Regions from separate parts of the Janthinobacterium sp. PSPC3-1 genome, predicted to be linked through region 1. Evidence: predicted binding sites of a transcription regulator. Region 1 holds the regulator's gene; each other region holds the start of a gene.
What was found. Region 1 encodes FNR, which switches genes on or off when oxygen is low (the NO sensors DNR and NnrR bind a similar motif). Its sites were predicted from a motif close to TTGATNNNNATCAA; they were not measured.
Positions count from the first base shown of each region.

Region 2: the regulator FNR is predicted to act here: its motif matches at 918-931, upstream of ACP7B7_RS16625 (KamA family radical SAM protein).
Region 3: the regulator FNR is predicted to act here: its motif matches at 1,387-1,400, upstream of cqsA (alpha-hydroxyketone-type quorum-sensing autoinducer synthase).
Region 4: the regulator FNR is predicted to act here: its motif matches at 1,032-1,045, upstream of ACP7B7_RS25015 (IPT/TIG domain-containing protein).

Region 1 is NZ_JAFCTQ010000031.1:64,650-66,852, reverse strand. It holds gene ACP7B7_RS24600 (response regulator) at 1-371, opposite strand, end outside; gene fnr (fumarate/nitrate reduction transcriptional regulator Fnr) at 594-1,352, shown strand; gene ACP7B7_RS24590 (FixH family protein) at 1,353-1,877, opposite strand; gene ccoG (cytochrome c oxidase accessory protein CcoG) at 1,934-2,203, opposite strand, start outside.
Region 2 is NZ_JAFCTQ010000014.1:137,995-140,197, forward strand. It holds gene ACP7B7_RS16625 (KamA family radical SAM protein) at 1-845, opposite strand, end outside; gene ACP7B7_RS16630 (cache domain-containing protein) at 1,070-1,531, shown strand; gene ACP7B7_RS16635 (methyl-accepting chemotaxis protein) at 1,586-2,203, shown strand, end outside.
Region 3 is NZ_JAFCTQ010000001.1:63,457-65,659, reverse strand. It holds gene ACP7B7_RS00315 (group II truncated hemoglobin) at 1-20, opposite strand, end outside; gene cqsA (alpha-hydroxyketone-type quorum-sensing autoinducer synthase) at 72-1,319, opposite strand; gene ACP7B7_RS00305 (sensor histidine kinase) at 1,486-2,203, shown strand, end outside.
Region 4 is NZ_JAFCTQ010000033.1:10,150-12,352, reverse strand. It holds gene metH (methionine synthase) at 1-610, opposite strand, end outside; gene ACP7B7_RS25015 (IPT/TIG domain-containing protein) at 1,267-2,203, shown strand, end outside.

The DNA of each region.
Region 1 (2,203 bases):
ACGCCGCTGCGGCCCGGTACTTCGGGCACGTCGCTGATCACCTTGCCGCGCGCATCGAGCACCAGCACGTCGTCGAACAGGGCCAGCATGGCGCGCTGCTCATAGTACTGGCGCAACTGGGCCGGCTGCGCCATCAGCGCGGCCGGCTGGCGGCGCGCCGTTTCGCTGATCACGTCGAGCAGCATGCCGAGCTTGTCGTCGAGTTCCTCGGCGGTGCGGTCGATCATCGCCGTCTGCTGGCTTAATAGTACCTTGGTGAAATCGTCGCGCATGCGCTGCACTTGCACCAGGGTCACCAGGGCGATCATGGCGATCGAGGTCAGGCTGGTGGCCAGCGCGACTTTTGCTTTAATGCCCAGAGGCTTCATCATTTCCTTATCCTTGGCAAACGGGCAAGCGGCACAAGCGCGCTGCGAGAGATGCTATGAGGAATTCTCCTATCAATACATCAACTTGGCAAGCGTGTGCTTGTGGCGGGGTTGCCATGAAAATAAATGACGAAAGTCGTTTATTCGGCGTATTTCGCCGAAATTGGCACACTACCTCTGCATATACAGTAAACTTGTTGTTGTATTTTATAAAAGGTACTCACCATGACACCAGAGCTCTTGACGCCAACCCTGCCCACCGTGAACGTGGAAGTGTTGCGTGCGCGTTGCGCGACGTGCAGCATGCACCAGTTGTGTCTGCCCATGGGACTCGATGTGGGTGACATGGACCGTCTCGACCAGATTATCGGCCGGCGCCGCAAGGTGGTGCGCGGCGCCTCGCTGTTCCGTATCGGCGACGCGTTCCAGAACCTGTATGCGATCCGCCTCGGTCATTTCAAGACCTACCAGATCAACCAGGGTGGCGAAGAACAGGTGACCGGTTTCCAGATGGCCGGCGAACTGCTGGGCATGGACGCCATCAGCGCCGATCGCCATCATTGCAATGCGGTGGCGCTGGAAGACAGCGAAGTGTGTGAAATTCCATTTTCCAGCCTGGAACAATTGCTGGGCAATATGCCGACCCTGCTGCGCCATTTCCACCGCATGATGAGCCAGGAAATCACGCGCGAGCAAAGCGTGATGCTATTGCTGGGCAATATGCAGGCGACGCAGCGCTTTGCCGCCTTTATCGTCAACCTGGCATCGCGCTATGAAGCGCGCGGCTATTCGGGCAGCAATTTCCAGCTGCGCATGTCGCGCGAGGAAATTGGCAACTACCTGGGCCTGACGATCGAAAGCATCAGCCGTTTGCTGTCGAAATTCAAGAAGGAAGGCTGGCTGCGCGTGTCGAACCGCGAGATTGAAATCCTGCAGCCGGCCAAACTCAAGGCGATTACGGCCGGCACCGACGTCTGCAAATAATTACAGTTCCTTGTCGGCCTGGATGGTGATGTCGCGCTGGGCCGGCCAGGTCCAGATGCCCGACAGGCGCCACACGCGCTGCTGGTCTTCCACCAGCACCTGCCAGCGGCTGCGTTCGAGCATCGGCAGCGATACCGAAAAATTGCCGTCCGCATCGGGCTGCACCATCAGCCGGATATCTTTTTCCGGCAAGGTGGCGTGCGCCAGGTGCAGCAGCAAAGGCTGTTGGTAGGCCTTGCCGAAACTGTGCACGGAACCGGTGATGCGCGATTGCGCCACGTCGTAGGCCAGGCTGGTATCCATCGCCAGGTCGCTGGCGACGGTGTCGCGGCGCAAGTCCTGGTTGATCGCCTTGCCTTTCTTGTAGTAGTCGCCCACCACCAGCGCATCGGGTTGCGTAAACGCGATGTACCCCATGAAGCTGCCGACGACGACCGACAGGCCGGGGCCGATCATCAGCAGCCAAGGCCAGCGGTGCTTGTACCAGGGATCGACGGGAGCTTGCAGTTTGGCGGTCTTGGACATGGGTGTTTCTCCTGATTCAACACGGCGCCAGGCAAGGCCAGGCGCCGCTTCTTGGTTTAACGCGGCACGATGAATACCGCGCTTTCGCGCACATGCAAGGACGGATCGTCGAGCGACTGCAGCTCGATATGGATCTTGTTCGAGCCCTTCTCGCCGACGCCGTGCGGCACGCGCAAACGCACCGGCCAGCCCAGCGTTTCGGTCGGCTGCAGGGTCACTTCCTCGCGCGTGACCAGGCTCAAGCCTGGCAAGCCGGACACGCCGATCCTGAAGTGCTGCTGCTCTTCCGAGGTGTTCATGATCTGCAGGCGATACACGTTTTCGAT
Region 2 (2,203 bases), on a different contig from region 1:
CGGGCGATCTCGGGACGCAGTTCGACGGCATGGTTGTAATGGCCCATGATGGCCAGGTTCTTGCCGGACCGGACGATGCGCTCGAACAGGCGCAGCAGGTCGTCCGCATCGCGGTCGGACACGAAACGCTGGGGCCAATACGCGACCGACTTGGTGCCGATGCGAATGTTCTGGATATGATCGAGCGCCGGGTCCAGCAACGGCTCCAGGTAGGCCGCCAGTTGCCGCGTATTCATGATCATCGGGTCGCCGCCCGTGAACAGCACGTCGGTCACTTCGCGATGCAGTTTCAGATAGGCCACCAGTTCATTCGACTCGCGTGCATCGAACTTCATGTCGTCCATCCCGACGAACTGCGGCCAGCGAAAACAGAAGGTGCAATACGCGTGGCAGGTCTGGCCGGCGCTGGGAAAGAACAGCACCGTCTGGCCGTACTTGTGCTGCAGGCCGCGCACCGGCACGCCGTCCATGGTCGGCACATTGTGCGTCAGCTGGCCGGCCGGATGCGGGTTCATGCCCAGGCGTATCGTGCGTACACAGGCGTCGATGGCGGACTGGTCCTGGCGTTCCAGCACCAGCTCGCGCAGGTGGGCGTACTGCTCGGGTGGCAGCATGTCGCGGTGCGGAAACACCAGCCGGTAGATGGGATCGTCGGGAATATTGTTCCAGTCGATCAACTGGTCAAGCACATATTCATTGGTGCGAAATGGCAATACTGTCGAGACCACCTGCACCGCCTCGCGCTGCTCGGGCGGCAGCCATTCCCATTGCCGCGCCTGGTGGATGGTCTGTCGCGTATAGGGTTTGAATTTGGCTGGCAGCAATTCCGTATTCGTCGTGGGCATGGTTACTCCGTCGGGATGGGGGTGGTTGGCGGGATGAAAAATCCATCATAGTTCTTGCTCAAATGCATGAAATTGCACTAAATCAACAACGCCGCCTTGACCCTGTTGCCGTCAATAAACCTGCATTCAGGCAAGAAAAAACTTGTGCTATCGCAATTTCACATGCGTTCAAAAAACGTAAATTAGGACCTGGCATTCCCCCATCACTGACCAAAGGACAGATCATGAAACGTGTATTGACCGGCACCGCGCTGTGCCTCATGTTTGCTTGTGCCGGCCATGCCGTCGCCGCCGTGGAACCGACGGAAAAAGACGCCATCGCCATGGCGGAACGGGGCGCCGCCTTCATCAAGCAGCATGGTGAAAAAGAGATGATGAAAAGGCTCAGCGCCAAGGACCCCGAGTTCGTGCAGGGCTCGCTGTATGTCGATATGCGCGACATCAAGACCGGTATCGTGCTGGCACATCCGATCAATCCGTCCATCGTCGGCAAGGACCTGACGGACGTGCCCGATGCGAACGGCAAGAAATACCGCCGTGAAATCATCGAACTGGCGCAAAAACAGGGCAAGGGCTGGGTCGATTACCAGTACAAGAATCCCGTCAGCGGCAAGATCGAACCGAAGACCACCTACATCCTGCGCGTCAACGACGTGGTGCTGGAAGCGGGGATCTACAAGAAATAGACAACAGCGGGCCGGCGCGGCTGGCCCGGCTTCCATCCACAGGCAGGAGGACATATGCTCGACAAATTACGCATCGGCCCCAAGCTGTTGCTGGCGCCCACCCTGGTGCTGTTGTTGCTGGTACTGAGCTCGGCCAGCGCCTGGTACGGCATGGTGCGGCAGAATGCCTCGATGGAAAACATGGTGCAGGTGCGCATGGCGCACCTGAAAGCGGCGCTGGACGTGGCCGGTGACGTGCGCTATGCGCACAGCAATATGTACCAGCTGCTGTCGTGGACCAATGGCAGCTTTGCCAAGGCCCGCCTGGAAGCGCTGGAAACACAGATCAAGCAGCGCCACGGCGAGATCGCGCGGCAACTGGCCACCCTGCGCGCCACCGCCAAGGGGCCCGAGCTGGCAATGGTCGATGGCGCCAGCGGCGCGCTGGGCTCCTACCGCAAGGCGGTGCTGGAAACCATGGAAATGGCGCAGATGGACTTGTCGATCGCCGCCAATTCCATGATCAAGGCGGAAGCCCAGTTCGGCCAGCTCAACGGCCAGCTGGTGAAACTGGCGGCGCTGGAAACGTCGCTCAGCACCGAGGCGCATGCGGCGGCCGTCGAACAGTTTCACAACCTGGGCTGGACCCTGCTCACCACAGTGCTGCTGTCGATTTGCGCCTCGGTGGTGGTG
Region 3 (2,203 bases), on a different contig from region 1:
GGGGCAGTGGTATCGGTCATGGCCGCCATGATAGCGCAAGCGGCCGGCCGCCGTCCCGGGTGGCGCGGCGCTTACACCAGCGCCAGCTTGCGCAAGCGCCGCGTCGACGGCCAGCGCGCCAGGCCCACTTCATCACGGATCGCCGCGCAGGCGTCGAGCAGGCGCTGCGCCTGGTCCTGGCGCAGCAGGGCATTCAAGGTCAGGCGCACCAGCGCGCGGTTTTTCGGCGTGGCCGGCGCGCAAAACACGGCGCCGTAGATGCCATGCCGTTCCAGCGCCTTGCGCAGCACCAGGGTGTCCGGCTCGCTGCCCGCTTCGAGCGCGATGATCTGCTCCGTGCCGTCGCTGACGTTGTAGCCCAGTTTCAGCAGGCCCTGGCGCAGATGCAGGCTGTGCTGGCGCAGCGCGGCGCGCCGGTCATCGGCAGCGCGGATGAAATCGAGTGCGGCGTCGAACCATGCCAGCTCGTGCTCGAGCAGGCAGGAGCTGAAAATGGCCGGGCGCGAGGCGGACAGGAAATAGCCCTTGAAGTGCGACGAGCAGGTGATCAACCCGGCGCGCCCGGCAAACGCCTTGGCCAGCGACGCGGTACGAAAATGGACGCGGTGGGCCAGCCCCAGTCCGGCCACCAGGCCCGCTCCTTCAGGTCCATGCGTGCCCAGCGAATGCGATTCGTCGACGATCAGCATGCTGCCACTGCTTTCCGCCAGCTCCACCATCTCCAGCAGCGGCGCCACGCTGCCATTGGTGCTGTACAGCGCGTCGACCACGATGATGCCCGGACCATGGCGTTCCAACTGGCGGCGCAGATGGGCGCAGTCGTTATGCAGGAACGGCACGGCCACCGCCTGCGCGGACTGCACGCCCTCCCACAGCGACGCATGGGCCTGCATGTCGAGATAGACGGGGATGCCGGGGCCGGCCAGGCTTTGCAGCAGGCCGACGTTGGCGGCCCAGCCCGACTGCGCCAGCACGCACGCTTCGCTGCCGAGGAAATCGGCCAGCTTATCCTCCAGGCGGTGCTGGCGGCTGCCTTCCTGCAGGAAGACGGACGACATCAGCATCGCGCCCCCACCTTGCAGCACCCTCGCCTGCGCCGCCAGCAGCGCCGGTTCGCCGGCGATATTCAGATAATCATTGCCGGCGAGCATGACCGCATCGGCCGGCATGGCTACCCACTGGTGCAAGTGCTCGCCACCGAGCAGCTTTTCGATGCGCTCCACATAGTGTTCGTCCATGCGCGCGCGGACAAAGGCCGGCATTTGCTGTTCGGCCGTGGCGGCAGCGACGGTGGAGAAGGAGGAAAGGGCTGGCGACATGATGACTCCTTGAAAAGTTGGGATGGGAACTACCGCATCCAACATGCGCGAGCCATTTCCTATGAGTTTGATGTATCTCAACACCGCTACAGATAGCGATCTGTTCAACTGGAAACGGCCTGATCATATGGTATTGATCTACCACAAGTAAACACGGCCCCATACCATGACGCATGCGCAGTCCTCCGCTGGAAAACCGTGGCAAGGCCGGCTGCTCCAGCCTTTTCTGCATTTCCATGACGCCATCGAACATATGCCGGCGCGCCGCGCCCAGGTGCGCCTGCTGGCCTTTTGCGGCGCACTCGGCATGCCCCTGTACTACACCTTGTGGCATTACCATTTCCCACAGGAATACGAATCGCCGGCCTTGCGCGTGATGGCCGCGCTGATGTTCCTGCCGGCCCTGTTTCCCCACCGCTTCAGCAATACCTGGTTCAGCGTCTATCTGTTCGTCGGCCTGACCTTCGAACTGCCGTTTTTCTTTACCCTGATGTTCCTGATGAACCATGCGTCGACCTTGTGGCTGCACTCGCTGCTGGTGGCGCTGGTGGTACTGTTCCACTTCGACACCCGCATCGCCGCGCTGGCTTACCTGAGCGGCACGCTGCTGGCCTGCGCGGTGTTTGCCGTGCTGGGCGATCCGGGTTTCCTGCTCGACAGGCAGGTAATGCAGCAACTGCCGGTACACTGGTTTACCATCGTCGTGCTGTCGCTGGTCAAGGTCAGCCGCCATGTGGGGACGCAGCAAAAGCTGGCCGGCCTGGCCGCCGGCCTGGGCAGCGTGGCGCACGAGCTGCGCACGCCGCTGGTCAGCGTCGAGGCCAATGTGCGCGGCCTGCAGCGTTTGCTGCCACGCCGTGCCGATGCCGACGCCCATGCCAGCG
Region 4 (2,203 bases), on a different contig from region 1:
TGTCGAAAATGGTTTCCACCAGCAGCACGTCGGCGCCGCCTTCGACCAGGCCCCGGGTTTGCTGCAGATAGGACGCCACCAGCTGGTCGAACGTGACATTGCGCGCGGCCGGATCGTTCACGTCCGGCGAAATCGACGCGGTTTTTGGCGTCGGTCCCAGGGCGCCGGCCACGAAGCGCGGCTTGTCCGGCGTGGAATACTTGTCACAGGCGGCGCGCGCCAGTTTTGCCGCCTGCACATTCATCTCATAGGCCAGGTGCGCCATGTGATAGTCGTCCTGGGCGATGGTGGTGGCGCCAAAGGTATTCGTTTCGATCAGGTCGGCGCCGGCCGCCAGGTAGCGCTCGTGGATTTCCTGGATGATATGCGGCTGCGTCAGTGTCAATAATTCATTATTGCCTTTGACGAACAACTCGCGCGCACCCGAGTCGGCCGGCGCGGCGAAGTCGATGAAGCGGCCAGTTGGCCCCCCGCGATACGCCACTTCGTCGAGCTTGTACTGCTGGATGATCGTGCCCATCGCACCATCGAGGATCATGATCCGGCGCGCCATGATGGCGCGCAACGAGGCTTCGGTCGGGGACAGGGCGGGGATCACGGTATCGGTCATTTCATGCTTTCAATAGGCAACGGGCGGCGGCGCGGTGGGCAGGCGTTGCGCATCAGCAGGATCAGCCGACGGAGTGCGCCGGCCGGATAGGCTGGCGGAAGGGGGCAATCGCCTGAGTTCACCGGGTCTAAAATTATACGGCATCGCGCAGTTTTGGTTTTGGGCAAAAGCCCTTGGCGGCTGCGGATAGGCCGTCCACGCAACACATTGGCATGCCAAAAAGCGTGGCGATCGTGCCATCACACTTTCTCTCACATTCTCTCCCGCATTACATTTGTAAAAATCTCGGCCAAATTGTTAATTATTTAAAAGATATCATCTTGATAGTCACTGTTTATGTGGAAAAATCCCCACATTTTTGTAAATCCGTGAAAATTTTTTTTTATGAACCAACTGCCAATGTTCTATTTGAAAACAAAGCTTGATCTATAGCAATACAGAGCGAGAGCGGTAATGCCTAAAATAAAGGTTGTCTGTGAGTTATGTTAATTACTGCCGAGAGTATTTAAACCAAAGTCATTAATAGTTGTCTTTCGGAATTTTATTCAATCATAATGTCGGTTCCTTAGATCAACATTCTCTCCAAAAGTCACCGATATGTCACATACCTCTTTCACTTCTCCTGCTGTCGCGCTGCGCGGAAACGGATGCCAGCCATGAAAAACCATTTGCTTATTGCATTGATTGCCATGCTGGGTCTGTCCGCTTGCGGCGGCGGTGGAGGTGGCGGCGGTACCGGCACCGTGGTGGCGACCACCACCACCAACCCCGCGCCGGCGGTGGTGTCGGCCGTGACGGCCGTCTCGGCCAACAGCGCGGCCATCGGCACCAGCGTGACGGTCACCGGTAGCAACCTCGACCGCGTCTCGGCCTTCCAGGTCGGCGGCGTGACCCTGGTTGCGAGCAATGTCAGCGCCGGCAGCGCCACCCTGGCGATGCCGGCCACGCCGGTCACCGGCGCCCTGACCCTGGTGACCGCCAGCGGCACGGTCGCCACCAGCCAGGCCATCACGGTCTACCTGCCGTTGACGGCCGGCGAACTGACACCGGCCAGCGGCATCGTCGGCGGCAGCGTGACCATCACCGGCAGCGGCATGGCCAATGTCACGGCAGTGGTGTTTGCCAACGGCACCGCCGCCACCGTGCAAAGCCATACCGACAGCAGCGTGACCTTCGTGGTGCCGGTCGGCGCCGTGACGGGCCAGTTGACCGTGCGCGGTACCTTCAACGAAGCGCTGACCAGCGCCGCCTTCACGGTCTTGCCGACCGTTGGCGTGACGTCGATCAGCACCGCCATCAGCGGCGCCAATGTGATTGTGACCGTGGCCGGCAGCAACCTGGACCAGGTCAATGGCGCCACCATCGGTGCGACCACCGCCACGATCGTCAGCGCCAGCGCCACCGAACTGCGCGTGTCGGCGCCAAGCTCGGCCACCGGCAACCTGATGCTGTCGGCGCCGTCGCGCGCCGCCGTCAATGCCGGCACCGTGGCGGCGTTCACCCTGGGCGCCATCGATTTTTCGCAAGTGCTGAACCTGAGCGCCAGCGATGCGGCGCTGCGTTTGACGCGTGGCAAGCCTGCCGCCGTGCGCG